One region of the Serratia surfactantfaciens genome, then DNA from elsewhere that is predicted to be linked to it. Evidence: predicted binding sites of a transcription regulator. Region 1 holds the regulator's gene; each other region holds the start of a gene.
What was found. The regulator PhoB, encoded in region 1, activates phosphate uptake and scavenging genes when phosphate is short. The targets are predictions, from matches to a motif close to CTGTCATAAAACTGNCNNAT.

Region 1 (7,926 bases):
GGGCAGTGGTGGGTGACTGTTGTTGCATGAAGATGACCCATAGTTTTAAACGTAAAAAAGCCACGGACATGTCCGTGGCCCTAGATTAAGCCGGGGGATTATCAGTGCGCGGTCACTTGAGAACGCGTGCACACCCGATCATAAATCGCGACCAGCACCAGCATCAGCAGCGAAGGCGGCAACCATGCCAACCCCTGCTCCGCCAGCGGCAGGTGAGTGGTCCAGGCCGGCAGCAGCTGCTGGAAGCTGGACGCTTTCACTGCGTCAAGGATACCAAACAACAGGCTGACAAGCATCACCGGCGCGATGATGCGCGGTGCGCTGTGCCACCAACGCAGGGTGAAGCTCAGCACCACCAGCACGATGCACGGCGGGTAAATCGCGGTCAGCACCGGAATGGAGATCTGGATCAGGTGGCTCAGACCGAGGTTGGACACCACCATCGAGAACAGGCCCAGAATAAACACCAGCGTCTTGTAGGAGAACGGCAGGTATTGCGCGAAGAACTCAGCGCAGGCGCAGGTCAGGCCTACCGCAGTCACCATGCAGGCGATGAAGATCAGCGCCGCCAGGAAGAAGCTGCCCAGGCCGCCGAAGGTGTTCTGAACGTAAGCGTGCAGGATCACCGCGCCGTTGGTAGCGTCCGGCACCAGCGCGCCGCTGCCGGAACCCAGCTTGAACAAGCTCAGATAAACCAGCGTCAGGCCCACGCCGGCGATCAAACCGGCCAGAATGGTGTAACGGGTCAACAGACCGGCGTCTTTCACGCCGCGCGAGCGCGCCGCGTTGACGATAACGATGCCGAATACCAGCGCGCCCAGCGTATCCATGGTCAGATAGCCGTTAACGAAACCGGAGGAGAAAGGCACGCTCTGGTAAGCCGCCGTCGCCGGAATCGGCGCGCCGGCAGGCCACAGCAACGCGGCGATGCCCAGTACGGCTAACGCGACGATCTTCAGCGGCGCCAGCACGTGGCCGACGGTATCGAGCAGGCGGCCCGGATACAGGGAGATGCCAATCACCAGCGCGAAATACACCAGGCTGTAGATGAACAGCGGCATGGCGCCGTCGCCGGTCAGCGGGGCGATGCCCACTTCAAAGGAGACGGTGGCGGTGCGCGGCGTCGCGAACAGCGGGCCGACGGCCAGGTAGCAGACGGTCGCCAGCAGCAGGCCGGCGCCGCGGCCAATCGGCGAACTGAGGGCGTCGATGCCGCCGCCGACGCGCGCCAGCGCGATGACGGTGATGACCGGTAGGCCGACGGCGGTGATCAGGAAGCCCAGCGCCGCAGTCCAGACATGTTCACCGGACTGTAAACCGACCATCGGCGGGAAGATGATGTTCCCGGCCCCGACGAATAAGGCAAAGGTCATAAAGCCCAATGCCAGGATATCTTTTGACGTTAAACGATGACTCATACGATGTCGTGTTGCCTGTTCAAATGAAAAAAATTGTCCGATAGCGTGGTGGCGTGACGCCCCACCCGGTTGCCGGCATGCCCGACCATCGCAGCGCCAAAGAAGCACCCTAAACGCAATCGTTCCGGCGTTTATGTCCCTATTCGAAAGTGGCCGCTCATGAAGATGGGCAAAGTTTTAGGAGTTATAAAAATGGAGGTTTAATCCGACAACGAGGGCTAAGGTAAACGTTTATAGCGCTTCAAGGCAAGACGCACGGCGAAAAGCAGAGCTATCGACCATATAAACTTTAGCCACCAGTCGATCATATTGGCTATCAATAAATATACACTACATGATTTGTATCATTTTTGAACAGCCAATTCACGAAACGTGAAGCATATATCACTTTACCGCGCGAAAACGCCAATAAAAGCCCGGTTTTCGCGTGGCATAAGCTCCATTTCGGCGTGAGAAAAGGCGAAAATTACGTCGCTTTTTGTCGCTTATTGCATCATGGCCGGCGCAAGCGGCTGCAGCCCGAGCGCCTGGCGGGTCTTCTGCAGAGCGGCCGGCGGCAGAGGCAGATAGCCGTCGTGGTTGACCAGGCTCTGTCCTGCGGTCGACAGCACGCGATCGAGGAACGCCGCGGTCAGCGGCTCCAGCGGTTGATTGGGGGCTTTGTTGATATAGATATACAGGTAGCGCGACAGCGGGTAGCGATCGTTGCGCACGTTGGCGGCGGTAGGCGCGACATAGTCCTCCCCCGACTCCGCCAACGGCAGCAGCCGCACGCCGCTGGCGCGAAAACCGATGCTGGCGTAGCCGATGCCGTTGAGCGAACCGGCCACCGCCTGCACCACCGAGGCCGAACCGGGCAACTCATTGACGCGCGGCATAAAATCGCCGCCGCACAGCGCGCGCAGTTTGAAATAGCCGTAGGTGCCGGAAGCCGAGTTGCGGCCAAAGCGTTGCAGCGAGCGCGTCGCCCAGTCGCCGCTCAGCCCCAGTTCGCCCCAGCGCGTCAGCGGCTGGCTTTCACCGCAGCGCCGGGTGGCGGAGAAAATACGATCGAGTTGCTGCAAATTGAGGCCGCGCAGCGGATTGTCCTGATGCACCAACACCACCAGCGCATCCACCGCCACCGGCACCGCCAGCGGCGCATAGCCGTAACGATGTTCGAACGCCGAAACCTCGGCCGCCTTCATCGGCCGGCTCATCGGGCCCAGCTGCGCGGCGCCCGCCGCCAACGCGGTCGGCGCGGTCGACGAACCGGCGGCCTGGATCTGCAGATTAACGTTGGGGTAATGCTGGCTGAAGTCCTGCGCCCACAGCGCCATCAGGTTCGCCAGGGTGTCGGAGCCGACGCTGGACAGATTGCCCGCCAGCATGCCGTCGGGCTGCGCCAGCGCGCCACGTCCGGCCAGCAGCGCCAGGCAAAGCAACAGCCCTCGGGTAATTCGGGTCATACCGGTGTCTCGCGTTAATTTTTCACCGCATTCTCTGATAAAGCGGCCGGAACAATCAACCGGTTGGGTAAGGTAAAGATAAAGCGGGTGCCGATCCCCGGTTCGCTGAGGATCTCCAGCCGCGCGTCGTGATGGCTGAGCGCGTGTTTGACGATCGCCAGCCCCAGCCCACTGCCGCCGGTCTGGCGCGAACGGGCCTTGTCGACGCGATAAAAACGCTCGGTCAGGCGCGGAAGGTGCTCGGCGGCGATGCCCGGCCCGTTGTCGCTGACCTGGAACTGCGCGCCATGCGCCGTCTGCTGCCAGCTGACTTCGATATGGGTGCCCTTCGGCGTGTGATTGACCGCGTTGTACACCAGGTTAGACACCGCGCTGCGCAACTGGTCTTCATTGCCGAACACTTTGAGCTGTTCGTTCACCCGGAAAGCGATCTCGTGATTGCCGCCGCTCAGCGATTGCGCCTCGCGCTGCAACACCCGCAGCATCAGCGGAATATCCACCCGTTCGTTCATGTCGACATTGGGCGCCGCCTCGATGCGCGACAGCGTCAGCAACTGCTTGACCAGCCCGTCCATCCGGCGGGTCTGCTCTTGCATGGTGCTCAGCGCCTTGCTGCGCAGCGAGCCGTCCTGCTCTTCGTCGCCCATCATTTCCAGGTAGCCCTGCAGCACCGTCAACGGCGTGCGCAGCTCATGGCTGACGTTGGCGAAGAAGTTGCGCCGCGCCCCTTCCAGCTGGCGCATCTGGGTGACGTCGCGCGCCACCATCAGCAGTTGCCCTTCGGAATAGGGCATCACGCGGAATTCGACGTAATGTTCGTTGTTCAACTGCAGCGTCAGCGGGCGCGAAAACTCCTGCTGTTGCAAATAGTGGCTGAACTCCGGATAACGCAGCAGGTTGAGGATGTGCTGGCCGTTGTCTTCCGGCCAGCGGAAGCCGAGCAGATGCTGCGCCAGACCGTTGCACCAGAAGATATTGCCTTCGACGGTGGTCATCACCACCGCGTCAGGCAGCGATTCGGCCCCGCTGCGAAAGCGCTTGATAAGCAGCGCCAGCTCGCGGCGGCGGCGGCGGTTGCGCTGCTGCATCTGATACAGGCCATAGAACAGCGGCTCCCAGCTCCAGCGGCCGGGCGGCGGCGTCATGCTGCGGTCGATCCACAGCCAATGGGAGAGTTTGAGCTGGTTGTAGAAATTCCACACCAGCGCAGCCAGCGCAGAGGCCAGCAGGAACCAGGGCAGATAACCGAAAATCAGCCCCAGCAGTAAGGCGGGCAGACAAAAAAGAGCCAGCTCCAGAGCCAGCCTCTTCCACGACAGACGTTCTAACACGGCATATTCTCCAGCGCGGCGCGATCAGTAGCGCGTTGAGAACCGGTAGCCGGTGCCCCGAACGGTTTGAACCATTTTATCATGCCCACTGGTTTCTAACGCCTTGCGGAGCCGACGGATATGCACGTCAACGGTACGGTCTTCCACATAAACGTTAGTGCCCCAGACGTGATTAAGCAACTGCTCGCGGCTATAAACCCGCTCCGGGTGGGTCATAAAGAAGTGCAGCAGCTTGAACTCGGTCGGCCCCATGTCCAGCGCCTGATCGTTCGCCATCACGCGGTGAGAGGACGGATCCAGGCTCAGCCCTTGCATTTCAATCACTTCTTCCACCGCCATCGGTGAAATACGGCGCATGACCGCTTTGATGCGCGCCACCAGCTCCTTGGGCGAGAACGGCTTGGTGATGTAATCATCCGCCCCCACTTCCAGGCCGCGCACCCGGTCTTCCTCTTCGCCGCGCGCGGTCAACATCATCACCGGGATATCGCGGGTCAGCGCTTCGCGCTTCATATGCTTGATAAACTGAATGCCGGAACCGCCGGGCAGCATCCAATCGAGCAACACCAAATCAGGGAACGGCTCAGACAGGCGCGTCACGGCGCTGTCATAATCCTCGGCTTCCAACGGTTGGTAACCATTCTGTTCCAACACAAAGCACACCATCTCACGGATCGGCGCTTCGTCTTCCACCACCAGTATGCGTCTTGCCATCGTCAATCCTGCCAATGTGTTAGCGACTTTGCGGGCGCCATTATGCGTCAGTTTTGTGACACTTTTATGAAAAAAAGCGGCTGTTATAGGCAGTAAGCATAGCGATTATTTCCCGCAGTAAAGAAAAATCATTCCGCTGCCCTCGCCATTGCGCCGGGACAGCCGGCGCCGCGGCCTTTATAATCATCGCCATTACCTTTGCACCCGGGAGTGTCATGCGCCTGATCCACACCTCTGACTGGCACCTTGGCCAGTACTTTTTCACCAAAAGCCGCGCCGCCGAGCACCAGGCTTTTCTGAACTGGCTGATCGAACAGGTAGAGCAGCAGCAGGTGGATGCGCTGATCGTCGCCGGGGATCTGTTCGATACCGGCTCGCCGCCCAGCTACGCCCGCGAACTGTACAACCGCTTTGTGGTGGAACTGCAGCGCACCGGCTGCCAACTGGTGGTGCTGGGCGGCAACCACGATTCGGTGGCGACGCTGAACGAATCGCGTGAACTGCTCTCCTGCCTGAACACCACGGTGATCGCGAGCGCGCAAGGCGCCCCCGAACAGCAGATCCTGGTGCTGAACCGGCGCGACGGCCAGCCGGGCGCGGTGCTGTGCGCCATCCCGTTCTTGCGGCCACGCGATCTGCTCACCAGCCGCGCCGGCGAATCCGGCGCGCAGAAACAGCAGGCGTTACAGGAAGCCATCGCCGAACATTACCAAACGCTGTATCAGGCGGCCTGCGAGCGCCGCGACCAATTGGGCCTGCCGCTGCCGATCGTCGCCACCGGCCACCTGACCACCGTCGGCGTCACCACCTCCGACTCGGTGCGCGACATCTATATCGGCACCCTCGACGCCTTTCCGGCGCAGGCCTTTCCTCCCGCCGACTATATCGCGTTGGGCCACATCCACCGCGCGCAGAACGTCGCCAAATCGGAGCACATTCGCTATAGCGGCTCGCCGATCCCGCTCAGCTTCGATGAACTGGGCAAAGCCAAAAGCGTCTTTATGGTCGATTTCGCCGACGGCGCTTTGCAGCAAGTGGAAGCGTTAACGATCCCGCAGTTTCAGCCCATGCAGCTGATCAAAGGCGATCTGGCCGAGATCGAACGGCAGCTGCGGCAGTTTGCCGATTATGACGGTGAGCTGCCGGTGTGGCTGGATATCGAAGTGGCGACGCAGGACTACCTCAGCGACATCCAGCGCCGCATTCAGCTGCTGGCGGACGAGTTGCCGGTGGAAGTGCTGCTGCTGCGGCGCAGCAAAGAACAGCGCCGCCAGGCGATCGCACAGCAGGATAAGGAAACGCTCAACGAACTGAGCGTCAATGAAGTGTTCGAGCGGCGCCTGGCGCAGGAGACTGAGCTGCCCGAAACGCGCCAACAGCGGATGCGCCAAATGTTCCGCCAGGTGGTCGATGCGGTGCAGCACAACGCCGAGGAGAACAACCCATGAAAATCCTCAGCCTGCGCTTAAAAAACCTCAACTCGCTGCAGGGCGAATGGAAGATTGACTTCACCGCCGAGCCGTTCGCCAGCAACGGCCTGTTCGCCATTACCGGCCCGACCGGCGCGGGCAAAACCACCCTGCTGGACGCCATCTGCCTGGCGCTATACCACCAGACGCCGCGCCTCAACGTCACGCCAAGCCAGAATGAACTGATGACCCGCCATACCGCCGAATCGTTGGCGGAAGTCGAGTTCGAGGTCAAGGGCGTCGGCTATCGCGCCTTCTGGAGTCAGCGCCGCGCCAAAAACGCGCCGGACGGCAACCTGCAGGCGCCGAAAGTCGAACTGGCCCGCCGCGAAGACGGCAAGATCCTGGCGGACAAAGTGCGCGACAAGCTGGAGATCACCGCCGCCATCACCGGGCTGGACTTCGGCCGCTTCACCAAGTCGATGATGCTGTCTCAGGGGCAGTTCGCCGCCTTCCTCAACGCCGACGCCAACGATCGCGCCGAGCTGTTGGAAGAACTGACCGGCACCGAAATCTACGGGCGATTGTCCGAACAGGTGTTCGAATCCCACAAACAGGCCAAAACCGATCTGGATGGGCTGCATCAGCGCGCCAGCGGTATCGAGCTGCTGAACGACGAACAGCGCCACTCCCTGGCCGAACAGCTGACGGCGCTGAGCGGGCAGGAAAGCGCTCTCGGCGAGCAAACCCGGCAACAGCAACAGGCGCTGAGCTGGTTACAACAATGGCAGCGATTCCGGCAACAGCAAAACGAGGGGCGGCAACGGCTGGAAAACGCCCAACGCGAGCAGGCCGAGGCCGCCCCGCAGCTCCAGCGGCTGGCGCTCAGCGAACCGGCCGAAAAATTGCGGCCGCTGCGCGGCGAACGCGATCGCTGCCGCGCCGAGCTGCAGACGATACAGCAGCAAGCGGCCCTGCTGACGCAGCAGCAGGAACAGCAGTCGGCGCAGCTGGCGCCGCTGCAGCAGGCGGTAGAAAAGACCCGCCTGGCGCAGCAAGCCCATGCCGAGCACATGCGGCAACAGCAACAGCTGATCGATGAGCAGGTCGCCCCGCTCGATCATCAGATCGCCCAACTGCAATCGACACAGGCCGAACGGCGACAGGCCGGCGATGCTGCCGCGCAGCAGTGCGCCCAACAGCAGGCGGCGCTGGAGCAGCTCACCGTTCAACGCAATCAACTGACGACGCAGGGCGCACAGCATCAGCAGCAATTGAACGCGCTGACCCAAGCGCTGGCCGTTCAACAGCAGCAGCAGCAAGCGCTGGAGGCGCAAACGCCGCTGGCCCCGTTGCGCCAGCGCCTGAGTGCCCTGGCAGATCTGCGTCCAACGCGTCAGCAGTTGTCCACGCTCGCCACCCTCCACCGTCAGACCCGCGAGCGGCTGACCCGGCAGCAAGCGGAGCACGCCGGACGACAAACGCAACTCGCCGAGCTGCAACAACAGCTGGAGAGCGCACGCCAGCAATTCAAACAACACAAGGCGCAGCTGCAGGAAGTAGAGCGGATCCACGAGCTGGAAAAACGCATCGTCAGCCTGGAAGC
Region 2 (7,926 bases), 1.1 Mb from region 1:
AACTGCGCGAAGGCCAGCTGGACGACAAAGAGATCGAGATCGATCTGGCTGCCGCGCCGATGGGCGTGGAAATCATGGCGCCTCCGGGCATGGAAGAGATGACCAACCAGCTGCAGTCGATGTTCCAGAACCTCGGCGGCCAGAAGCAAAAACCGCGCAAGCTGAAGATCAAAGAAGCCTTCAAGCTGCTGGTGGAAGAAGAAGCCGCCAAGCTGGTGAACCCGGAAGAGCTGAAAGAGCAGGCGATCGAAGCGGTTGAACAGCACGGCATCGTGTTTATCGACGAGATCGACAAAATCTGTAAGCGCGGCGGCCAAAGCTCCGGCCCGGACGTCTCGCGCGAAGGCGTGCAGCGCGATCTGCTGCCGCTGGTGGAAGGCTGCACCGTGTCGACCAAGCACGGCATGGTGAAGACCGATCACATCCTGTTCATCGCTTCCGGCGCGTTCCAGACCGCCAATCCGTCGGATCTGATCCCGGAACTGCAGGGCCGTCTGCCGATTCGCGTTGAGCTGCAGGCGCTGACCACCGAAGACTTCGAGCGCATCCTGACCGAGCCGAGCGCGTCGCTGACCGAGCAGTACAAAGCGCTGATGGGCACCGAAGGCGTCAATATCGAGTTCACCGCCGACGGCATCCGCCGCATCGCCGAAGCCGCGTGGCAGGTCAACGAAAGCACCGAGAACATCGGCGCGCGTCGTCTGCACACCGTGCTGGAGCGTCTGATGGAAGATATTTCCTACGATGCGAGTGAAATTAATGGCCAATCCATTACAATTGATGCGGATTACGTGCGCAGTCATCTGGATGAACTGGTGGCGGATGAAGATTTGAGTCGTTTTATCCTATAATCGCTCAATCATTGTCTTGTCAGTCATCTGTGTGGGAGGCATTGCCTCCCACAATTATTTCTAACGGACACCGCAACTTACTGACAGAAGCGAAACATGAGCTCATCAACCTCCACCACCCCGATCTCCGCCTGGCTGGAAAGTCTACGCCCCCGCACCCTGCCGCTGGCCTTTGCCTCCATCGTGGTCGGCTCGGCGATCGCCGCCTGGCACGGCAGCCTGAAACCTGAAGTGGCGCTGCTGGCGCTGTTGACCGCCGGCCTGCTGCAAATCCTCTCCAACCTGGCGAACGACTACGGCGATGCGGTCAAAGGCAGCGACAAAGAAGATCGCATCGGGCCGTTGCGCGGCATGCAAAAAGGCATGATCACCCAGGCGCAGATGAAACGGGCGCTGGTGGTGACGGTGGTGCTGATCGCCCTCGCCGGCTGTTCGCTGATCGCCGTCGCCTGCGAGCAACCCAGCGACGTGGTGGGCTTCCTGGTGCTGGGCGGGCTGTCCATCGTGGCGGCCATCACCTACACCGTCGGCAACAAGCCCTACGGGTATTTGGGGCTGGGCGACATCTCGGTGTTGGTATTCTTCGGCTGGCTGAGCGTGGCCGGCACCTATTATCTGCAAACGCACACTTTCGACAGCGTCGTGATGCTGCCGGCCACCGCCTGCGGCCTGCTGGCGACGGCGGTGCTCAACATCAACAATCTGCGCGATATCGAGAGCGATCGCGAGAACGGCAAGAACACGTTGGCGGTGCGTCTCGGCCCGCACAAGGCGCGCATTTACCATGCCCTGCTGCTCGGCGGCGCGGTGCTGTGTTTCGCGCTGTTTACGCTGTTCAATCTCCACAGCCCGTGGGGTTGGCTGTTCGTGCTGGCGATCCCGCTGCTGGTGCGCCACGGCCTGCGCGTGCTGCGCGATCCGACACCGGTCGGCATGCGGCCGATGCTGGAGCACATGGTCAAGGCGGCGCTGCTGGCCAACCTGCTGTTCGCCATCGGCGTGGCGCTCAGTTAAAAACTGATGATTTTGCCAACAGGGCGAATAAAGGGATATACTGAACATTCCAGCGGCAAACAGACGTAAAATCCTATGAAATACGATACTTCCGAACTTTGCGACATCTATCATGAAGAGGTGAACGTTGTTGAACCTCTGTTCTCCAATTTTGGCGGGCGTACTTCATTTGGCGGGCAGATCACCACGGTGAAATGCTTTGAGGATAACGGCCTGTTGTTCGATCTGCTTGAAGAAAACGGCCGCGGCCGCGTGCTGTTAGTCGACGGCGGCGGTTCGGTTCGCCGGGCGCTGGTCAACGCCGAGTTGGCGCGCCTGGCCGCCCAGAACGAATGGGAAGGCATCGTGGTGTACGGCGCGGTGCGTCAGGTGGACGATCTGGAAGAGCTCGATATCGGCATTCAGGCGATGGCGGCGATCCCGGCGGGAGCCGTGAGCGAAGGCGTGGGCGAAAGCGATATCCGCGTCAACTTCGGTGGCGTCACCTTCTTCTCCGGCGACCATCTGTATGCCGACAACACCGGCATCATCCTCTCCGAAGACCCGCTCGACATCGAGTGATTTTCGGTCATGAAAAAGGGCGCCTGAGGCGCCCTTTTCGTTGCTGCATGGCGTGAGGAATCAGACTTCTTCCATCTTGCCCAGCAGCGCGCGCAGGCGATCTTGCCATACGTGCTGTTCTTCTTTCAGCTGTTGGTTTTCGCGCACCAACGCTTCGTGGTTGCCGGAGGCAGCCTGAACTTCCTGCGACAGAGAGTTGTTTTTGTCTTTCAGCTCTTCAATTTCCATCTGCAACAGAGTGATGGTATCAATCGCCTGCTGTACTTTTGCTTCCAGTTTCTCAAATACTTCAAATGACATGCTTCAGTCCCCTCATGATAGCAAGGCGTACATCTATAAGTAGCGGCCGCAACGTCGGCTGCAGCGACTGCGAATATTGCATCGCGCTCAGTGACGCGCGCCGTTACGGAAGGCGCGCAGTCTCGATTCGTTAAAAACGATTGTAAGTAGCCAGTCTCCGCCTGTCTAGCAACATACCGGATCATCGCGCAGTCTGTTGCAATTTTCCTGCCCCCGCCATCAGCAAAAACTGAAAATCCCCGCCGCCGTCGTCGCGAGTTGTTAACAACCCTCGCCAAACCACTGGTCAGATCACACTTTTATGGCTCAGAAAGAACACTAAACGACGCGAAATCGCTCAATTTTATGACGCGCCACACACATTTTGATTTCGCTATTTCTCGTTTATGTTCGTTAACGATAAATTTACATCACGTCCTTATTCAATAATTGGACGAGATGAAAAAAACTGTGCCCATAGGCCGGATGTATACCCAACTGAGCCTATAAACCAACAACCGCCGTTTTGCAGGACACCAACATTATGAGCCAAACCACCAGTCCGACATTAAAAGGCCAGTGCATCGCCGAGTTCCTCGGCACGGCGCTGCTGATCTTCTTTGGCGTAGGCTGCGTTGCCGCACTGAAACTGGCGGGCGCCAGCTTCGGCCAGTGGGAAATCAGCATCATTTGGGGCCTGGGCGTCGCCATGGCCATCTACCTGACCGCCGCCATTTCCGGCGCGCATCTCAACCCGGCGGTCACCCTCGCGCTGTGGCTGTTCGCCTGCTTCGACGGACGCAAAGTGGTGCCATACATCATTGCGCAAGTCGCCGGCGCCTTCTGCGCCGCCGCGCTGGTCTACGGGTTGTACTACAACCTGTTCTTCGACTTCGAAGCGGCTCACCATATGGTGCGCGGCAGCAACGAAAGCCTTGAACTGGCCGGCATCTTCTCAACCTACCCTAACGCACACATCTCCGTCGGCCAGGCCTTCCTGGTGGAAACGGTGATCGCCGCCATTCTGATGTGCCTGATCCTGGCGCTGACCGACGACGGCAACGGCATTCCGCGCGGCCCGCTGGCGCCGCTGCTGATCGGTATTCTGATTGCCGTGATCGGCGCCTCCATGGGACCATTGACCGGCTTTGCGTTGAACCCGGCGCGTGACTTCGGGCCAAAACTGTTCGCCTACCTGGCCGGCTGGGGCAAAGTCGCCTTCACCGGCGCACGCGACATCCCGTACTTCCTGGTGCCGATCTTCGCGCCTATCGTCGGCTGCGGCCTGGGCGCCTTCGGTTACCGCGCGCTGATTGGCCGCCACCTGCCGTGCGACGTCTGCGTGACGGAAGAAGAGTCCGACGCCAAGGCTCAGCAGCGTAAAGCGTGATTGGTGCAGTTTTAAACGGTTAACAACAGCAGGATAATTACCATGACTGTAGAAAAAAAATACATTGTCGCACTCGACCAAGGGACCACCAGCTCACGCGCCGTCGTGCTCGATCACGACGCCAACATCGTTGCGGTATCGCAGCGCGAATTCCCGCAGATCTACCCAAAAGCCGGCTGGGTTGAGCACGACCCGATGGAGATCTGGGCGTCGCAAAGCTCGACGCTGGTAGAAGTGCTGGCGAAGGCCGACATCAGTTCCGATCAGATCGCCGGCATCGGCATCACCAACCAGCGCGAAACCACCATCGTCTGGGAAAAAGAGACCGGCAAGCCTATCTATAACGCCATCGTCTGGCAGTGCCGCCGCACCGCCGACATCTGCGAGAAGCTCAAGCGCGACGGCCTGGAAGAGTACATCCGTCACAACACCGGCCTGGTGGTTGACCCGTACTTCTCCGGCACCAAGGTGAAGTGGATCCTGGACAACGTCGAAGGCGCCCGCGAACGCGCCAAGCGCGGCGAACTGCTGTTCGGCACCGTCGACACCTGGCTGGTGTGGAAGATGACCCAAGGGCGCGTGCACGTTACCGATTACACCAACGCCTCACGCACCATGATGTTCAACATCCACGAGCTGGACTGGGACGAGCGCATGCTGGAAGTGCTGGATATCCCGCGCGCCATGCTGCCGAAAGTCCGTCCTTCCTCAGAAGTGTACGGCCAGACCAACATCGGCGGTAAAGGCGGCACGCGTATTCCTATCGCCGGTATCGCCGGTGACCAGCAGGCAGCGCTGTACGGCCAGCTGTGCGTTCAACCGGGCATGGCGAAGAACACCTACGGCACCGGCTGCTTCCTGCTGATGAACACCGGCAAAGAAGCGGTGCGCTCGAAAAATGGCCTGCTGACCACCATCGCCTGCGGCCCGCGCGGCGAAGTGAACTATGCGCTGGAAGGCGCGGTGTTCATCGGCGGTGCGTCCATCCAGTGGCTGCGCGACGAGCTGAAACTGATCAGCGACGCCGCCGACTCCGAATACTTCGCCACCAAGGTGAAAGACAGCAACGGCGTCTATGTGGTGCCGGCCTTCACCGGCTTGGGTGCGCCCTACTGGGATCCGTATGCCCGCGGCGCCATCTTCGGTCTGACCCGTGGCGCCAACAGCAACCACATCATCCGCGCCACGCTGGAATCCATCGCCTTCCAGACCCGCGATGTGCTGGACGCGATGCAAGCCGACGCCAACACCCGCCTGCAATCGCTGCGCGTGGACGGCGGCGCGGTCGCCAACAACTTCCTGATGCAGTTCCAGTCCGATATCCTCGGCACCCGCGTAGAGCGCCCTGAAGTGCGTGAATCGACGGCGCTGGGTGCGGCGTTCCTGGCGGGCCTGGCCATCGGCTACTGGAACGATCTGGATGAGGTGAAGAGCAAAGCGGTGATTGAGCGCGAATTCCGCCCAAGCATCGAAACCACCGAACGCAACTACCGTTACAGCGGCTGGAAAAAAGCGGTGGCTCGCGCTCAGGCGTGGGAAGATCACGAGTAATCCCGCTTCCGTTGCCCTCCAACAAGCGCTGCCTGCGGGCGGCGCTTTTTTTTGCCCCGCCCCGCCGCCGCCGCGCTGTGATAAACTTTGCCGATATTTTCTTCCCTTTCTCACAGACAGGTTTGCCATGAAACGTGAATTAGCCATCGAATTTTCCCGCGTTACCGAAGCCGCCGCGCTGGCGGGCTACAAATGGCTGGGACGCGGCGACAAGAACGCCGCCGACGGCGCGGCGGTCCACGCCATGCGCATCATGCTCAACAAAGTGGATATCGATGGCCGCATCGTGATCGGCGAAGGTGAAATCGACGAAGCGCCGATGCTGTATATCGGCGAGCAGGTCGGCACCGGCCAGGGCGACGCGGTGGACATCGCGGTCGATCCGATCGAAGGCACCCGCATGACCGCCATGGGCCAGTCCAACGCGCTGGCGGTCTTGGCAGTGGGCGATCGCGGCACCTTCCTGCACGCGCCGGACATGTACATGGAGAAACTGGTGGTTGGCCCGGCGGCGCGCGGCGCCATCGATATCAACCTGCCGCTGGCGGAGAACCTGCAGAACGTCGCCGCGCGGCTGGGTAAACCCTTGTCGCAGCTGACGGTGATCGTGTTGGCCAAACCGCGCCACGACGGCGTCATCGCGCAGATGCAGCAGTTGGGGGTGCGGGTGTTCGCCATTCCTGACGGCGACGTGGCGGCCTCCATTCTCACCTGCATGCCGGAAAGCGAGGTCGATGTGATGTACGGCATCGGCGGCGCGCCGGAAGGGGTGATCTCCGCCGCGGTGATCCGCGCGCTGGACGGCGACATGCAGGCGCGTTTGCTGCCGCGCCATGAAGTGAAAGGCGACAGCGCCGAAAACCGCCGCATCGGTGAACAGGAGCTGGCGCGCTGTCGGGAGATGGGCATCGAAGCCGGTCAGGCGCTGCGTCTGGATCAAATGGCGCGCAACGATAACGTGATTTTCTCCGCCACCGGCATCACCAAAGGCGATCTGCTGGAAGGCATCAGCCGCAAAGGCAACATGGCCACCACCGAAACCCTGTTGATCCGCGGTAAATCGCGCACCATCCGCCGTATTCGTTCAACCCACTATCTGGATCGCAAAGACCCGGCGCTGCACGAATTTCTGCTGTAACGAAACAGGGCGCCGAATGGCGCCCTGTGGTTATGCGGTATGACCCTGATGCTGCATCCGGTTGGACAGCGGCCACCAGCACAGCAGGATCAACAGCGCCATGGCGAACATCAGCAGCCCGAGGCTGAACTGCCCGGTTTGCGGCAGCATGGCGGACAGCCAGGTCGCCAGACCAGACCCCATGTTCTGCATGCCGCCCACCAGCGCGCCCGCCGCGCCGGCCAGGTAAGGAAACGGCTCCATCGCTCCGGTGGTGGCCAGCGGGAACAACATGCCGGCGCCGAAGAAGAACAGCGCGGCCGGCACGATCAGCGTCCAGATGTTCATCACGCCGAACCAGCCCGGGATCCACATCATCGCTCCCGCCAGCAGGCAGCTAATCACCGAATGCCACATCAGCGTGTGGAAGGTCTTGCCGTCGCGCCCGGCGTACCAGGCGCCGAAAAACGCCGCCGGAATTGGCAGAATGAACAGGATGCTGACGGTCAGGCCGCTCAGCCCCAACACGCCGCCCATCAACACGCCGCAGCTGGCCTCGAATACCGCAATTCCCGCCAGCGCACCGATCAGCATCACCAGATAGCAGCTGAAGGTGCTGTCGCCCAGCAGCTGGCGGAAACTGGCCAGCATGCGGCGTTTTTCCGTCTGTACCGGACGGGTCTCCGGCAGCCAGCGGAACATGGCGAAGGCGACGCAGGCGCACAGCGCCAGCAGGAAGGCGTAACAGGCGCGCCAGCCGAACACCATCGCCAGCGCGCCGCCGATCACCGGCGCCAGCAACGGACTGACCAAAATCCCCATGTTCAGCAGGCTGTTGGCGTAACGCAGCGCAGTACCGGCATACAGATCGCGCGGCATGGTGCGCGCCATCACGCCCGCCACGCCGGTGCCCATGCCCTGAATCGCGCTGGCGGCGACCAGCATCGCCAGGTTGGTGGACAGCAGCGCGCCCAGCGCACCGACCAGGAAGATCATCATGCCGGTCAGGATCACCGGGCGGCGTCCGATACGGTCCGATATCGGCCCGTAAATCAGCTGGGAAAAACCGTAGGTCAGCAGATACGCCGCCATCACCCGCTGCACGGCGCCGGTGCGCACCGACAGATCGTGAGCGATATCAGCAATAACGGGAACATAAATGG
Region 3 (7,926 bases), 420 kb from region 1:
ATCTCGACCATTTTGGCGTTGTTAATGCTCAGCATATAGCGCACGCTGCGCAGCACGTCGTTGTTCATCATGGGATTGCATTGCCTTTACTTGTCTAACGGGGACGTGCGCACATTGCGAAACGAAATGACTGCCACACACCTTGAATGTGCGGCAGTATAGGGATCGGCAAGGGGTTTCTCAATCGATTTGGCTTTTTTGCTGATACAGCGGGATATCTTCGCCGATGATGTACTTGTTGCGCAGCAGCGAAGAGACCTTATCCATGATCATCACCACCACCACCAGGATCAGGGTGATGAACATCACCACGTCCCAGTTCCACAGCCGCATGTTCTCCGCATACACCAGGCCGATGCCGCCGGCGCCGACGAAGCCCAGCACCGCCGCAGAGCGGGTGTTGGATTCGATCTGGTACAGGCTGAGCGCCAGGAAGGTGGGGAACGATTGGGTGAAGATGCCGTAGCGGTGCTTCTGCAACCCGTTGGCGCCCACCGCCGTCAGGCCGCGACTGGGGGACTTGTCCACCGCCTCGTGCCCTTCCGCGTACAGTTTGCCCAGCAGCCCGACGTCCTGCATCACGATAGCCAACACCCCGGCCAGCGGCCCCATGCCGACGGCGCGCACGAAGATCAGCCCCCAGATAGCCATGTCGATGCCGCGCAGCACGTCGAGCAAGCGGCGCACCAGCACCGAAATCGGCCGCAGCAGCGGCGTCGACATCACGTTGCGCGCGGCGAAGAACGACAGCGGCAGCGCGATCAGCGACGCGGTGATCGTCCCGGCGAACACGATGGCGATGGTGATGCCAATCTGCTGGAAGTAATACATGAACGGCCAGTTGACGAAGTCATGCCAGACGAACATGCGCAGGAAATAGCGCCCCAGCTGCTGGCAGCCGTTGATAAATTGCGGCCAGCTAATGCCGAAGACCAGGAAGAAGAACACGTAGTACAGCACGATCGCCAGCGCGATCAGGCCGACGGTGCGCAGGTAACGCCCCTGCTGCGCGAAGATCGCCGGATGCTGCTGTTTTAGCTGGCGCAGCGTTTCCGCCGACGCCGGAGTGCCCGCTGTCATTTTGCCCCCTCCACTACGCGCTTGCGCAGTTCGCCCGACACATAGTCGAGCACGGAAACCACCACGATGATCAGCAGCAGCGTCATGCTGACCTGATCGTAGCGGTCGAGTTTAATGTTGGTCATCAGCTCCTGGCCGATGCCACCCGCCCCCACCAGTCCCAAAATGGTCGACTGGCGGAAGTTGATCTCCAGCCGCATGAAGCTGTAGGAGAGAAACACCGGTTTCACCTGCGGCCACAGGCCGAAGCGCATGCGCTGCAGCGGCGTCGCGCCGCAGGCCGCCAGCCCGCGCACCGGCTTGTTGGAGGCGGTTTCGATCGATTCGTAGAACAGTTTGGTCAGGCTGCCGATGGTGTGCAGCGCCAGCGCCAGGAAGCCGGGAATGGCGCCGATGCCGAACGCCATCACGAACATCACCGCCCACGCCAGCTCCGGCATGGTGCGCAGAAACGCCACCAGCGTGCGGATCGCCAGCCGCACCGAGGCCGGAGTATAGGTGTTGCCGGCCGCCAGGAACGCCAGTACGGTCGCCACCAGCACCGAGAAAATGGTCGCCGCCAGTGCCAGCTGCAGGGTCTCCCAGATCAGCGGCAGCTGAATGTTCAGGCGGTAACCCCAATAGGCCAGCGAGCCTTCGGTGCGCCCGTCGGCGAACAGCAGGTGCCAGTGCAGCGTCGGAATGGTTTCGGCCAGGTAGTCGAAGAAGTGCGGAATAGACACCCAGACGGTGTGCAGGTTGAACTCGGCGAGGTTGCCGGCGCCCAGGTACAACACCACCAGCCCGAGCGACCACAACAGCGCTTCGCGCTTTTGCTTGCTGCGGATCCGTTGGTAATAGTGTGCGAAATCGGTATTCAAAACAGGTCTTCCATCTTTATGGAACAAGGGGTTCAGCACGCTGAACCCCTTCATTCGGACGGCCGAGGCAGCCGGGAATTAACGGTCGCCTTTGGTCAGCTCGCGCTTCATATCGATGATGTTCTGGTATTCCGCCAGGGTGGTGTCGCCGATGTGCTGCTTGCCGCCCATCGCTTTGATAAAGCACTGGTGATCGTCTTTATCCAGCTTCTTGATGGCGGTGACCACTTTGGCCTTGAAGTCGGCCGGCAGCGAGTTGCTCACCAGGATCGGGCCGTTCGGGATCAGCGGCGACTGCCAGATGATGCGGATCTGTTTCATCAGGTCCGGGTGATCCATGCGGATCATGCGGGTGAACGCGCCGCTGGTGTAGCCGGTGTTGTAATCGCCGATCATCGACGCCCAGGTTACCGCACCTTCGAACTGGCCGTTCAGCACGCCGAGGATGTCCTGCTCGTGGCCGCCGGAGAAGGTGACGCTGGAGAAGGTGTTGTTGTATTTGTTGTCGACCGTGCCGCCGAACAGCTTTTTAAACGCCTGGTTCGGGATCAGGAAGCCGGAGGTGGAGTCCGGATCGGCGAAGCCGATGGCCTTGCCCTTCAGGTCTTCCAACTTCTGGTACGGGCTACCGGCCTTCACCACCACGACCGAGTGGTAGCCGCGCGACTGGTCGACGTCGTCGACCGCGATGCCGACGATGTCCACCGCTTTCGGATCCTTGATATAGACCGAAGCGAACGAGGACGGCGACATGCTCAGCACCAGATCAATCTTGCCGCCCAGCAGGCCCTGGATCACGCCGGAATAGTCGGACGAGTTGCGCAGCTTGGTATCGACGTTCAGCTCTTTATCCAGGAACTGCTTCACGCACTGGTTATCGCCGATCTGCTGGGTGGCGTTCTGGCCGCCGAGAATGCCCAGGTTCAGCTCTTTCGGCGCATCCGCTGCGGCAGCATTAAAGACCATCATCGCGCCGGCCATCAGGGTGGTCAGACTCAATACTTTTTTCATTAGGTGTGCCTTGTGTGTAAAGGGTAAAGGTCAAAAGTGCTTCAATGGATCTGATTGGCTTCTTCGCCATACAGCTGGTGCAGGATCCGTTCGTTCAGTTGCGAAGGATGCCCGTCAAACACGATCTTCCCGTGGGCGATGCCGATCACCCGCGAGCAATACTCTTTCACCAGTTCGACCGAGTGCAGGTTCACCATCACCGCGATGCCGTCTTCGCTGATTTTCTGCAGCGCGTCCATGATGCGGCGGGTGTTTTTCGGATCGAGCGACGCCACCGGCTCATCGGCCAGCAGGATTTGCGGGTTTTGCATCAGCGCACGGCAGATGGCGACGCGCTGCATCTGGCCGCCGGAGAGGTGCTCGGCGCGCTGCAGCGCATGCGGCAGCATGTTGAGCCACTGCAACAGCTCGATGGCGCGAGCGCGGTCGGCGTCATCGAACAGTTTGAAGAAGGATTTCAGGGTAGACGTGTGGCTCAGACGACCCAGCAGCACGTTGGTCATCACGTCCAGCCGCGGCACCAGGCAGAAGTCCTGGAAGATCATGCCGCAACGCGCGCGCCACTGGCGCATCTGGCGGCCGGCAAGCTGGGCGATATCCTGCGCCACGCCATCGTCTTCGAAGTGCAACATCTCGCCGCAGCTGGAAGGGATGGTGCCGTTCAGGGTGTGCAGCAGCGTGGACTTGCCCGCGCCGGAACGGCCGATCACCGCCACGAACTCGCCGGCGTGCAGATCGAAGTTGATGTCATCCAGCACGCGCTGCTGCGCTTTGTAGGCCTTGCCGAGTCCCTTTACCGATAACACTTTGCGGGATGCGGCGGCGTGCTGCCCTGGGAAGTCGTGCTGTGCCAATTTTAACAGTGCCTGAGCCATATGATTTCTCTGGTTTCAGTGGCTAATCATTATGGGCACCTATTAACGAATAAGTTTATGACAGTGGGATGATGGTTTTATGGCCGGGGCGTGACGCGTGACGCCCCGGCGTGCGCATCATTCCAGGCTAAAGAAGTCCAGCCCCAGCGCCGCCTTGACCTGCTGCAGCGTCTGCTGGCTGACCTGATGCGCGCGGCGGGTGCCGTGCTGCAGGATGCGCGTCAGCTCGCCTTTATCGGCGATGAATTCGGCGCGGCGGGTGCGGATCGGCTCGAGCAGGCTCTGCAGGCAATCCTCCAGCAGCCGTTTGATTTTCACGTCCCCCAACCCGCCGCGGCGGTAATGCGCCTTCAGATCAGCCACCAGCGCGGCGTCGTCGCAGAAGGCGTCAAGATAGGTGAACACCATGTTGCCCTCCACCCGGCCGGGATCGCTGACGTTGAGATGACCGGGATCGGTGAACATGCTCATCACCGCCTTGTGCACCTCGTCGGCGCTGGCGCCAAGCTGGATGGCGTTGCCGCGCGATTTCGACATCTTGCCCTGCCCGTCCAGCCCCGGCAGACGCCCGACGTTGCTCAGCAGCGGCTGGCACTCCGTCAGTACCGGTTGGCCGACGATATGGTTGAAACGCCGCACGATCTCGTTGGTTTGCTCCAGCATCGGCAGCTGATCCTCGCCGACCGGCACGTGGGTGGCGCCAAAGGCGGTGATGTCCGCCGCCTGGCTGACCGGATAGATCAAAAAGCCGGCCGGCAGGCTGCGGGCGAAATCCTTCTCGGCGATTTCATTTTTCACCGTCGGGTTGCGTTCCAGCCGCGCCACGCTGACCAGGTTGAGATAGTACATCGTCAGCTCGGCCAACGCCGGCAGCGCCGACTGCAGGCAGATCGTGGTCTGGTGCGGATCGATGCCCACCGCCAGATAGTCGGCCACTACGTTGAGCACGTTGGCGCTGATTTTTTGCGGGTTGTTGCCGTTGTCGGTCAGGCCCTGCAGATCCGCCACCATCACCGTTTGGTTATGCTGGTGCTGCAGTTCGACGCGCTGGCGCAGCGAGCCGACGAAGTGGCCTAAATGCAGTGGGCCGGTGGCGCGATCGCCGGTAAGAATGGTGTAACTCATGGCAGTGCTCCTGAAGGTCAGTACACCGCCGGATCAACGCCACAAAAAATAATGCCGCCAAACCGGCGGCATTAAAAAGAGATGTGAATACTCGTGCCGCCTCAGAAAAGGCGCCACCATGACTGATTGTGGGTGGAAGGCATCGATATATTCATGCCATCAAGGTATACCCGCAGCGGCAGCACGTCAATAGCCCGCCGCCGGTGCGTAAGAAGGCGTTACACTCCGGCATTTGCGTTCCTGGCCCGGCGCGCTAGGGTAAAACCTTCAACCTGAAAAAGGAGCGCATGATGAAGATCGGATTTGCCGGACTGGGTGGGATGGGCAGCGCCATGGCGGCCAACCTGTTGCAGGCGGGCTTCGCATTAACGGTATGGAACCGCTCGCCGCAGGCGGCGCAGCCACTGGTCAGCGCCGGCGCGCGGCAGGCCGAGCGGCCGGAACAGTTGGCCGATGCCGATGTGCTGATCACCATGCTGGCCGACGATGCCGCCACGCAACAGGTGGTGGTCGACAGCGGGTTGCTGCAACGGATGAAACCGGGCGCGCTGCATATCAACATGGCGACCATCTCGGTCGAACTCGCCCAGCGTTTGACGGCGCTGCATGCGGAACACGGCATCGGCTATCTCGCCGCGCCGGTGCTGGGCCGGGTCGACGTGGCCGCCGCCGGCAAGCTGAATATTCTGGCGGCCGGCGAGAGCGAGCTGCTGAAGAAAGCGCAGCCGCTGTTCGATGCCCTCGGCCAGAAAACCTGGCACTTCGGCGCCGATCCGGCGCAGGCCAACGTGGTCAAGATCGCCACCAACTTTACCTTGGCCAGCGCCATTGAAGCGATGGCGGAAGGCAGTGCGCTGGTGCGCAACTATGGCGTGTCCGGCGCCGACTATCTGCAGATGCTGAGCAGCACCGTCTTCGCCGCCCCGGCCTATCAGGGCTATGGCGCGCTGATCGCCGCCGAGAAGTATTCCCCGGCTGGATTCCGGCTGGCGCTGGGGCTGAAGGACGTCGGGTTGGCGCTGGCCGCCGGCGCCGACAGCCATACGCCGATGCCGTTCGCCGGGGTGCTGAAAGACAACTTCCTCGACGCGATGGCGCAGGGGGATGCGGATCTGGATTGGGCGGCGCTGGCCAAGGTGGCGGCGCGGCGGGCGGGACTGAAATAACGAACGGGGGCCGAGGCCCCCGTTTTTCCGTAATCAGAACACGATGTCCGCCGCAGGCACGGCGCGGATCGGCACGCCGAAGCTGTCGATATTCGACAGCGTCTCGTTATGGTGGGTGCGGATCAGCAGGCCGTCGGCATAGGATTTGTCGTGGCAGGTATGAGCATCCGCCGCCAGCGTCACCGGATAACCGCGCGCCGCCGCGCTACGCACCGTGGTATCGATGCAAAACGGCGTGGAGTAGCCGCACACCACCAGCTGCGAAACGCCGTTGGCGATCAGCAATGCGCCCAGCGAGGTGCGCAGGAAGGAGTCCGGCGTGGTTTTCTCCACCCGGTGGTCGCCCGGCGCCACCGTCAACGCCGCAAGCACTTGCCAGGCGGCGCTGCCGTGCGGCAGTTCGTCGTCCGGCGTGTGGTGCTGAATCACGACAACCGGCGCGCCGGCCCGACGGGCGCGCTCGCTCAGCAGATTGATGCGCGCAACGGTGCCCGTGGCATCCGCCGGCGGCGGCGTAAACAACCCTTCCTGCACATCGATAATCAACAGCGCGGCGGTCATGGCAGCTCCTGAAGAGTCAATCGCATCAGCACACCGGCTGGCGCGGGCGGAAAATATGGTCGACGCCCTGCTCGCGCAGCCGGTTCACCAGATCGTGCCCGCCGTTCGGCGTGGCGTGCGCCAGTTGGCGTTCGGCGGTAAACACCGGGCTGGCCCAGAACAGGTTCACCGGGTCGCCGTACTGCTGCGGCAAAGCCAGGTGCGCGTTATATGGGTAGAAGGACGACGATAAAATATAGCCCTCGTAGCCCAGCGGCGCCACGTCCGACTCCAGCGTATGCCCTTCGCCGATCCAGGTTAGCCGCGCCCACGGCGCGTGCGCGAAACCGGCCAGCGCGCTGGCCATCTGCACCGCGTTGTCTTCGGTCATGTATTGACTGTCGATGGCGATCGCCATCTCCATGCGGCGATAGCGCGAAGCCTCGTCGTTGAACAGGATCTCCACCCACGGCATCGGCCGGATGCTGACCCCCATGGTGAGAAAGTAATAAATGCCGTCGCGCTCGTGCTGGGTGATGGCCATCGGCGGCCACTTGCCCTGATCGATGGCGTAGTATTTTACCGAGGGGCCGAAATGCTGCTCATAGCGCGCCTGAAAATCGCGCTGCATCTTCGGCCACGGATTGCCCTCTTCACGCTGCCAGCTGCGCCAGAATTGGCGGGTGCTCTCCGCCTGCGCATATTGCGTGTTGGTCGAGGCCGAGCCGAGCGGATAGGCCAACGGGCTCTCCTTGATGCAGCTGGCGGAATAGCACACCGAATGGTCGATATACAGGCTCCAGCCGGGGATCACCGCCAGCAGTTGGCCGTAATACCACAGGGCTGCGCCGTCGTCGCTTTCGCTCCACACCACCATCAACCCTTCCGGGTTCAGCGGCGCTTCCCCTTCCAGGTTGCGGCAAAACTCCGCCGCCAACATCGGCGGCTGCCCTTGCTCCAGCGCGGCGCGATCTTCCTGCAGCGGCGCGGCGGCCAGATTGCGCAGCCAGCAGGCACGCACCTGATAGCGATCGCTGTAGGCTTCGGCGGGATAGATGTAAAAATAGGCTGCCCGGTGATCTTGCTGAACCACCGCGACCAGCGTCTGGTTCTCATTGCTGACTTCAGCAAGTACGTATGATTCGTTCATATCACCTCAATAGGGTCAGGGCGCGGCAGAATCGGCTGCGCGCCAAAAATGGAATGTGGCTTTGCCCCCAAGTGTAAAACGCATTACTGGCCGGATCACCCGTAAAAGTCTCAAAAGCG
Region 4 (7,926 bases), 1.2 Mb from region 1:
ATGGCTAATACATCCGTCTCTATGGACATCCCGGCATCCGCCGACACCGTATGGCAACTGATCGGCGGCTTCGACGCCCTGCCTGACTGGCTGCCGTTCATTCCGAAAAGCGTCGTTTCTGAAGGCGGCCGCGTGCGTACCTTAACCACCGCCGACGGCGGCACCGTCATCGAGCGGCTGGAAGCGTTCGACAACCGTCAACGCAGCTACAGCTACTCCATCATGCAGGCGCCGTTCCCGGTGGTGAATTACCTGTCCACCCTGTCGGTACACGCCACCGACGACGCCAACGTGGCGCGCGTGGAATGGTCGGGCAGCTTCACGCCGGTCAACATCAGCGACGACGAGGCCGTCGCCCTGTTCAGCGGCATCTACCAAGGCGGCCTGGATGCGCTGAGCGGCAACTTCCCGCGCTAACGCCAGCATGCTCAAGCGCTCGCGGCCGATGGTGAAAGCCATTGGCCGTTTTTTGCTTTAGATCTGGAGCAGGATAAATCCGCCAGCGCCGTTTATGCTGTAAAGGAGACTTCCGTTTGAGGAGATGGCCGTGCGCCCTTTCAGCCTGAAGACTATCGACCATGTGGTTCTGCGCGTGCGCGATATGCAGAAAAGCCTGCATTTTTATACCCAGATCGTTGGCTGTGATATCGCCAAACAGCGGCCGGATTTGGGGCTGATGCACCTGCGCGCCGGTGCGGCCATGATCGATCTGGTGGACATTAACGGCGTGCTGGGGAAAAAAGGCGGCACGGCGCCCGATCCTCACCGGCAAAATGTCGATCACGTCTGCCTGCGCATCGATCCTTTCAACGAGGGCGAGCTGTTGGCCTATCTGCGATCGCAGGGGATCGACGTTGATCCCGCCGAATCGCGCTATGGCGCGGAGGGAGACGGCCCGTCCATTTATTTCAGCGATCCGGACGGCAATCGCGTGGAATTGAAGGGGCCGGCGATCGGTTAGGCCCTCTGATTGTCTTCCAGGCCGGACAGCCGCTGGCGATCCGTCACCCGCAGTGACTTGTTTTTAAACTGAATCATGCCGTCCGCCGCGAGCTGCGCCAGTGCGCGGCTCAGTTGCCTGACGGAGATGCCTAATCTGCCCGCCAACAACTCCCGATTTTCGAGCTGAATCTGCACGCCTTCGTCTTTTATTTTAAATAACAGAAACTTTCGCAACTTATATTCTGCCGTTAAGCCGCCGCTCGCATGCAGCAATGAGGCGTTAAGCAGCTTGTCGCTCAGCTGCCGACACATAAAGGTGAGGAAGGCGGGATCGCGCATGGCTCGCTCTCTGATCACCTCGATGGGCAGCGTGAAGATCAGCGCGTCCGTCACCGCCTGAACGCTGCTGAACACCGACCGCTGCGCCTGGGAGAACAGCTCCAGATCGCCGATTACGGAAAAATCCGTTTCAAAGGAAAAGACGATGTGCATGCCGTTCGCGTCGTAATTCTCCACCTGCAGTTTTCCCTGTACGAGCAAATATAGGTGGCTCAAACGATCGCTTTGCGTCACCAGGTGCTCACCGGCCTCGACGCTGACCAGGCGCAAGGCGGCCAGCAACGGGGGCGAAAGCGCCGTTCGCAGATCGTGAGCGTCGATAAACGCTTCTTTTAGCTTGCTGTTACCGACAGTTTTCACGGCGATTCACTCCCGGGGCTTATCCGTTAACGTCTTGCATCCTATCTTTTCGGCTGCGCCCAGCATAGCCGGCGCGCTTCAGAACGAAAAAGGACATCTGGCCTTTTTTGCCTCGGGTCGTCTGGGTATGTTCTCCGCAGACCCCACCCAAGGAGAGTGCCATGCGACATATTCTGATAGACACCGATACCGCTTCCGACGATGCCGTCGCGCTGCTGATGGCGTTGCGCGAATCCGACGTGAAGGTGGAAGCGATCACCACCGTCGCAGGCAACTGCCCACTTGAACAATGCGTCAAAAATGCGCTCATTTGCGTGGAAAAAGCGGGAACCTATGCCCCTCCGGTCTACGCCGGCATGGCGAAACCGCTCTTCCGCACGCGCTATCACTCGCACCATATTCACGGCGAAGACGGCATGGGCGACATGGCCTTGCCGAACCCACAGCTGAGCGCAGAACCCGTTCATGCCGTAGACGCCATCATCGACTGTGCCGCACGGCTCAATGGCGAGCTGGAAATCGTCACCCTCGGGCCGCTGACCAATCTTGCGATGGCGGTGCTGAAGGCGCCCGCGCTGGCCGAACACGTGAAAAGGGTTTATGTCATGGGCGGTTCCGGGCTGACGCCCGGCAATATCACCCCGCTGGCCGAATTTAATTTTTACGCCGACGCCGAAGCCGCGCATCTGGTGCTCACTGCCGGGCTGCCGCTCACCCTTGTCGGCTGGGAGATCGGCATGGGGGAAGCGTTTATCGACCAACGCGATATAGCTCGATTGAATGATCTCAGCGAGCTGGGGCGCTTTGCCGTGCGCTGCAACCGCACGCTGATGGCGTTTAACGCCGGGCGCACCGAGCGTATAGGGTTTGATTTACCCGATCCGACCACCATGGCGGTGGCGCTCTACCCGGACATCGTCGAGACCAGTCTGGAGGCGTATTCTTGGGTAGAATATAAAAGTGAAGGGTCTTACGGCCATTACGTCATCGATTCCACCCACCTGACCGGCAAACCGGCCAATGCGCGCGTAATTACCCGCATTAAACCCGGTCTGTTTAAAGAAAAACTGTTCTCGCTGTTATCTCACCGCGAATGAAATAGGTGGCCGCCATGACTTTCGATCCGAGCAAATTAAACAAGGTGGAATTACACGTCCATTTGGATACCTGTTTAAGCTATCACTATGTAAAGAAGGCCAACCCGCAAATAACCAGAGCGGCATTTAATCGGCAATTTATCGCGCCGAAGCGATGCGCCGATCTGGGGGACTTTTTAAGCAAGATCGCGCCGCAAATAGACCTCTTGCAGACATGCCAGGCGATAACGCTGGCCGTCGATGACTTGTTCGCGCAGCTGGCGGCGGATAACGTCATCTATGCGGAAGTGCGCTTTGCTCCGCTGCTGCATACCCGGATGGGATTAACCGGCGAATCGGTGGTCGAGACGGTGCTCGCCGCGATGCATGACGCCGCGCAAACTTACGGCATCACCGCCGGGCTGATCCTGTGCACGCTGCGGCATTTCGATGCGGCCGCCAGCCTGCAAACCGCCGGGCTCGTGGTTAACTTTCTGGGCCGTGGCGTGGTAGCGCTGGATTTGGCCGCCGACGAGGCGCGTTATCCGCTAACCCACCATGTGGCGGCCTTTCGCGCCGTGCGTGAGGCCGGTGGCAACGTCATCGCCCACGCCGGTGAGGCGAAAGGCGCAGACAGCGTGCGGGAGACGCTGGATCGGCTGCAGGTGTCGCGTATCGGCCACGGCGTCCGGAGCATCGAGGACCCCGCACTCGTCGAGCGTCTGATAGCCACCGGCGTGCTGCTCGAGATCTGCCCCAGTTGTAACCTCACCTGCAATCTGTTCGACAGCATCGACGACCATCCGATAGACCGGCTGAAAAAGTGGGGGGTGCGGCTGAATGTGAATACCGATGCGCGCACCGTCGCCGATACCACGCTGAACAAGGAATATCAGCTGCTGCACGACGCCTTCGGCTGGCGCGATGAAGATTTTAACCGCAGTAACAGGCAGGCGCTGGAGGCGAGTTTTCTCGACGATGACACTAAAATAAAATTAATGAATCAGCTCAATGCCGGGCCAATGTGACCCGGCGCATTTCTAGGTTGAGCGGCGTTTTAACGTTCCTGCGCCGCCAGCGCCTGGGCGCAGGCCCAGGCCGAGCTCCAGGCCCATTGGAAGTTGTAACCGCCCAGCCACCCGGTCACGTCCACCACTTCGCCGATGAAGTAGAGCCCCTGCGCCTTGTGGGCTTCCATCGTCTTGGAGGAAAGTTCGTTGGTGTCGACGCCGCCGAGCGTCACTTCCGCCGTGCGGTAGCCTTCGGTGCCGTTCGGCTGCACGCGCCAGTTCTGCAACAGATCCACCAGCGCCGCCTGCTGCGGGGCATTCAGCTGCTTCAGCGTCGCCTCCGGCAGTTGTCCCAGCATCTGCAAGCATTCCACCAGCCGCTTCGGCAATTGCAGCGCCAGGGTATTTTTCAGGCTTTGGTTCGGGTGTTGCCGCCGTTGTTCATCGAGGAAAGCCGCCAGATCCAGCTCAGGAAGTAAGTTAACGCTCACATACTCACCAGGCTGCCAATAGCTCGACAGCTGCAGCACCGCCGGCCCGGAGAGGCCACGGTGGGTAAACAGGATGCTTTCGCGGAAACTGACGCCGTTCTCGGCGGTGATCACCGCCGGCACCGAGACGCCGGATAGCGTCTGCAAATGCTCCAACAGCGGCTTATGCAGGGTAAAAGGCACCAGCCCGGCGCGAGTCGGCAGCACTTTGAGGCCAAATTGCTCCGCCAGCTTGTAACCGAACGGCGAGGCGCCCAGCCCCGGCATGGATAATCCGCCGCTGGCCACCACAAGTGAGCGAGCACTCACTTTTTCACCATTCAGCGCCAGTTCGTAACCCTGTGCGGTTTTCTCCACGCCCAGCACTTCGCTGCGCAGGCGCATCGTCACCTGGCCCAGCTCGCACTCTTTGACCAGCAGATCCACCACCTGCTGCGCCGAGTCGTCGCAGAACAGCTGCCCCAGCGTTTTTTCATGGTAGGCGATGCCGTAGCGGTTGATCAGATCGATGAAGTCCCACTGGGTATAACGCGCCAGCGCCGACTTGCAGAAATGCGGGTTGTTCGACAGGTAGGCCGCCGGTTCGGCATACATGTTGGTAAAGTTGCAGCGCCCGCCGCCGGACATCAGGATCTTGCGGCCCGGTTTTTTGCCGTTGTCGAGCAGCAACACGCGGCAACCGAGTTGCCCCGCCTGCGCGGCGCAAAACATGCCGGCAGCGCCCGCCCCAATCACTACGACATCAAACTGTTCCACCTGAGCCTCTCTTATCAAAACCACAATCGCGACAAAAGAGCGCCATATTACGCCGTTTCGCCGCCGGTCACCGCCAAATTCACGGCGGCAGATTGTAAAGCCCCGGCGCCGTCAACGCCATAGTAAGAAAATATTACAGAGGTCAGAGGAGAATAACGCGTTGATATTTCATATTTTTGTTATAGACACGCCATCGTTTCGTCATGTCCAAATCAAAAAAACGTCATATTTTCCTTTTCCCCGGCCCCGGTTGTCACTGATAATGCGCGGCGTTCATGTCCACAAACTGGCGTAACGCTTATGCTGCATTTGTTCGCTGGCCTGGATTTCCATACCGGCCTGATGTTAATTCTCGCATTGTTGTTCGTGTTGTTTTATGAAGCCATCAACGGTTTTCATGATACGGCCAATGCGGTCGCTACAGTTATTTATACCCGCGCCATGCGCTCGCAACTTGCGGTCGTGATGGCAGGTTTGTTCAACTTTCTTGGCGTAATGCTCGGCGGTTTGAGTGTTGCTTACGCCATCGTCCACTTGTTGCCTACCGATCTGTTGTTGAACGTCAGTTCAGCACACGGATTAGCCATGGTCTTCTCCATGCTGTTGGCGGCAATCATCTGGAACCTCGGCACCTGGTATTTCGGTCTGCCGGCCTCCAGTTCCCATACGCTGATAGGCGCAATCATCGGTGTCGGTTTAACCAACGCCCTGATGACCCACACTTCGGTGGTGGATGCGCTTAACGTCCCGAAAATGATTGGCATTTTCCTTTCTCTGCTGTTCTCGCCGCTGGTCGGCATGATGGTGGCGGGAGTGATGGTGTTCGCCTTGCGCCGCTATTGGAGTGGCACCAAGAAACGCCAGCGTATCCACATGACCCCTGCGGAACGTGAAAAGGTCGACGGCAAACGCAAGCCGCCGTTCTGGACCCGTATCGCACTGATCCTGTCGGCGATTGGCGTCAGCTTCTCGCACGGCGCCAACGATGGCCAGAAAGGCATCGGCCTAATCATGCTGGTGCTGATCGGCGTGGCGCCGGCCGGCTTCGTGGTCAATATGAATGCAACCGGTTATGACATCACCCGTACGCGTGATGCCGTGACCCACCTGCAGCAATATTACCAGCAGCACGGTGACGCACTGTCGCATGCGGTGTCGTTGACGCCGCTGGTGCCAAGCCCGGATGACGAAGCCGAACCTAACAAGCCGGCCGAGTTCCACTGCGACAGTTCGCGCGCCATGCCGGCGATCGAACTGGCTCAGGGCATGCTGACCAACCTGCAAAGCTACGATCAGCTGACGGTTGAGCAGCGCAGCCACCTGCGCCGCCTGCTGATGTGCGTGACCGACACGGCGGATAAAGTCGCCAAGCTGCCGGAAACCTCATCTGCCGACCAGCGCTTCCTGAAGAACCTGCGTCAGGATTTGCTGCAGACCGTCGAGTATGCGCCGATGTGGATCATCGTCGCCGTCGCGCTGGCGCTGTCGCTCGGTACCATGGTGGGCTGGAAACGCGTGGCTACTACCATCGGCGAGAAGATCGGTAAGAAAGGCATGACCTACGCCCAGGGCGTGTCGGCCCAGATGACCGCGGCGCTGTCGATCGGCGTAGCGAGCTATACCGGCATGCCGGTCTCCACCACCCACGTGCTCTCTTCGGCGGTTGCCGGGACGATGATCGTGGACGGCGGCGGCGTGCAGAGCAAAACCGTGAAAAACATCCTGTTGGCCTGGGTACTGACCCTGCCAATCTCGATTCTGCTTTCCGGTGCGCTGTATTGGGTGGCGCTGAAGCTGATCTAACCGATAGCAACATGAGAAAGGCGGCCGAATGGCCGCCTTTTTTTTGCCTGCATCAAAGGAAACGGACAGACATCAATGCCAGATCATCAGCCCTATCAGGCTGATGACCACCAGGCCGCACAGAGCCGAAGTCAGCATAAACTGCCCGCGCACCCGCTCGCAGCGGCGAATAAACTCCGGATCGTGGTGCTCGACATAGCGCTGCGCAAAGATATAGCGCACCAGCCTCAGCTGCTTGCTGGGTTGCCCGTGGGCGGTGAAGAAACCGCCGCCGTCGACGTATTGGTACAGCAACGGGTCACAGCCGCGCAATACCACCAGCAGCGCGCGCAGAGAAGAGTAATACCGCACCATGTTTACCACACACACCACACATAAGGCCCAAAACAGCGCGACGGTACTGATCATGATTACCCCCTCAAGGCGTTGTTATCCACGGCCATCCGCCGGGTCCAACCGCCCTACCTCATTACCCGATACTCTGCTGGAGCTTACCGCTCTCATCCCCTTTTTTTGCCTGCACGGGCCACGCCCATAACCCACCGCCTCCGAAGACGTTGCCGCACCGCACAGAGAAACTTGCACAGCGTGGTTCTACTCAGAGGGGAAATGATGAGGCCCATATCCATCATTGTAGGTTAATGAAACGCAAACTGGCCTGATCAGTGGATAAAATTTACCGCCGTGCGCCGAAAGCCCCCCGCCGGGGCGAGATAGCGAGTTGTCGCCGGCCGATAATTAGTCGGTTTTTCTGGATAGTCTATCCCGCCGCACGCCGCTGATCTTTCCCCCGGCGCTGGCTAGACTCAGGTTTCCGTTACGTTCATCCAAGGAAACTGTTATGGCAAACCATTCAATCAAGGGAAAAACCGTTCTGATCGCCGGCGGCGCCAAAAATCTCGGCGGGCTGATCGCTCGCGATTTGGCTGAACAAGGCGCCAAAGCGGTGGTGATCCACTACAACAGCGCCGCTTCCAAAGCCGAGGCGGAGAAAACCGTCGCCGCCATTCAGGCCGCCGGGGCGCAAGGCGTCGCGCTGCAGGCCGATCTGACCAGCGCGGGCGCGGTCGAGAAGCTGTTCGCCGATGCGATCGCCGCCGTCGGCAAGCCGGATATCGCCATCAATACCGTCGGCAAAGTGCTGAAAAA

Region 2: a site for PhoB is predicted at 3,059-3,078, ahead of ATE40_RS20240 (MIP/aquaporin family protein). Genes of this name have one in related genera too.
Region 3: a site for PhoB is predicted at 3,882-3,901, ahead of phnC (phosphonate ABC transporter ATP-binding protein). Genes of this name have one in related genera too.
Region 4: a site for PhoB is predicted at 5,250-5,269, ahead of pitA (inorganic phosphate transporter PitA). Genes of this name have one in related genera too.

The regions. Positions count from the first base shown of each region.
Region 1 is NZ_CP016948.1:355,244-363,169, reverse strand. Features, by position in the region: gene proY (proline-specific permease ProY) at 1-28, opposite strand, end outside; gene brnQ (branched-chain amino acid transport system II carrier protein) at 102-1,418, opposite strand; gene ATE40_RS01695 (PstS family phosphate ABC transporter substrate-binding protein) at 1,904-2,866, opposite strand; gene phoR (phosphate regulon sensor histidine kinase PhoR) at 2,881-4,197, opposite strand; gene phoB (phosphate response regulator transcription factor PhoB) at 4,222-4,911, opposite strand; gene sbcD (exonuclease subunit SbcD) at 5,127-6,359, shown strand; gene sbcC (exonuclease subunit SbcC) at 6,356-7,926, shown strand, end outside.
Region 2 is NZ_CP016948.1:4,322,995-4,330,920, forward strand. Features, by position in the region: gene hslU (HslU--HslV peptidase ATPase subunit) at 1-851, shown strand, start outside; gene ATE40_RS20225 (1,4-dihydroxy-2-naphthoate polyprenyltransferase) at 948-1,865, shown strand; gene rraA (ribonuclease E activity regulator RraA) at 1,941-2,426, shown strand; gene zapB (septal ring assembly protein ZapB) at 2,487-2,726, opposite strand; gene ATE40_RS20240 (MIP/aquaporin family protein) at 3,250-4,095, shown strand; gene glpK (glycerol kinase GlpK) at 4,138-5,646, shown strand; gene glpX (class II fructose-bisphosphatase) at 5,774-6,784, shown strand; gene emrD (multidrug efflux MFS transporter EmrD) at 6,815-7,926, opposite strand, start outside.
Region 3 is NZ_CP016948.1:774,833-782,758, reverse strand. Features, by position in the region: gene ATE40_RS03760 (YehS family protein) at 1-71, opposite strand, end outside; gene phnE (phosphonate ABC transporter, permease protein PhnE) at 181-1,080, opposite strand; gene phnE (phosphonate ABC transporter, permease protein PhnE) at 1,077-1,940, opposite strand; gene phnD (phosphonate ABC transporter substrate-binding protein) at 2,019-2,951, opposite strand; gene phnC (phosphonate ABC transporter ATP-binding protein) at 2,993-3,826, opposite strand; gene trpS (tryptophan--tRNA ligase) at 3,944-4,951, opposite strand; gene ATE40_RS03730 (NAD(P)-dependent oxidoreductase) at 5,242-6,117, shown strand; gene ATE40_RS03725 (cysteine hydrolase family protein) at 6,151-6,678, opposite strand; gene ATE40_RS03720 (suppressor of fused domain protein) at 6,704-7,807, opposite strand.
Region 4 is NZ_CP016948.1:4,227,117-4,235,042, forward strand. Features, by position in the region: gene ATE40_RS19820 (SRPBCC family protein) at 1-417, shown strand; gene ATE40_RS19825 (VOC family protein) at 542-961, shown strand; gene ATE40_RS19830 (Crp/Fnr family transcriptional regulator) at 958-1,563, opposite strand; gene ATE40_RS19835 (nucleoside hydrolase) at 1,803-2,738, shown strand; gene add (adenosine deaminase) at 2,753-3,745, shown strand; gene ATE40_RS19845 (BaiN/RdsA family NAD(P)/FAD-dependent oxidoreductase) at 3,775-4,974, opposite strand; gene pitA (inorganic phosphate transporter PitA) at 5,275-6,777, shown strand; gene uspB (universal stress protein UspB) at 6,850-7,185, opposite strand; gene ATE40_RS19860 (SDR family oxidoreductase) at 7,619-7,926, shown strand, end outside.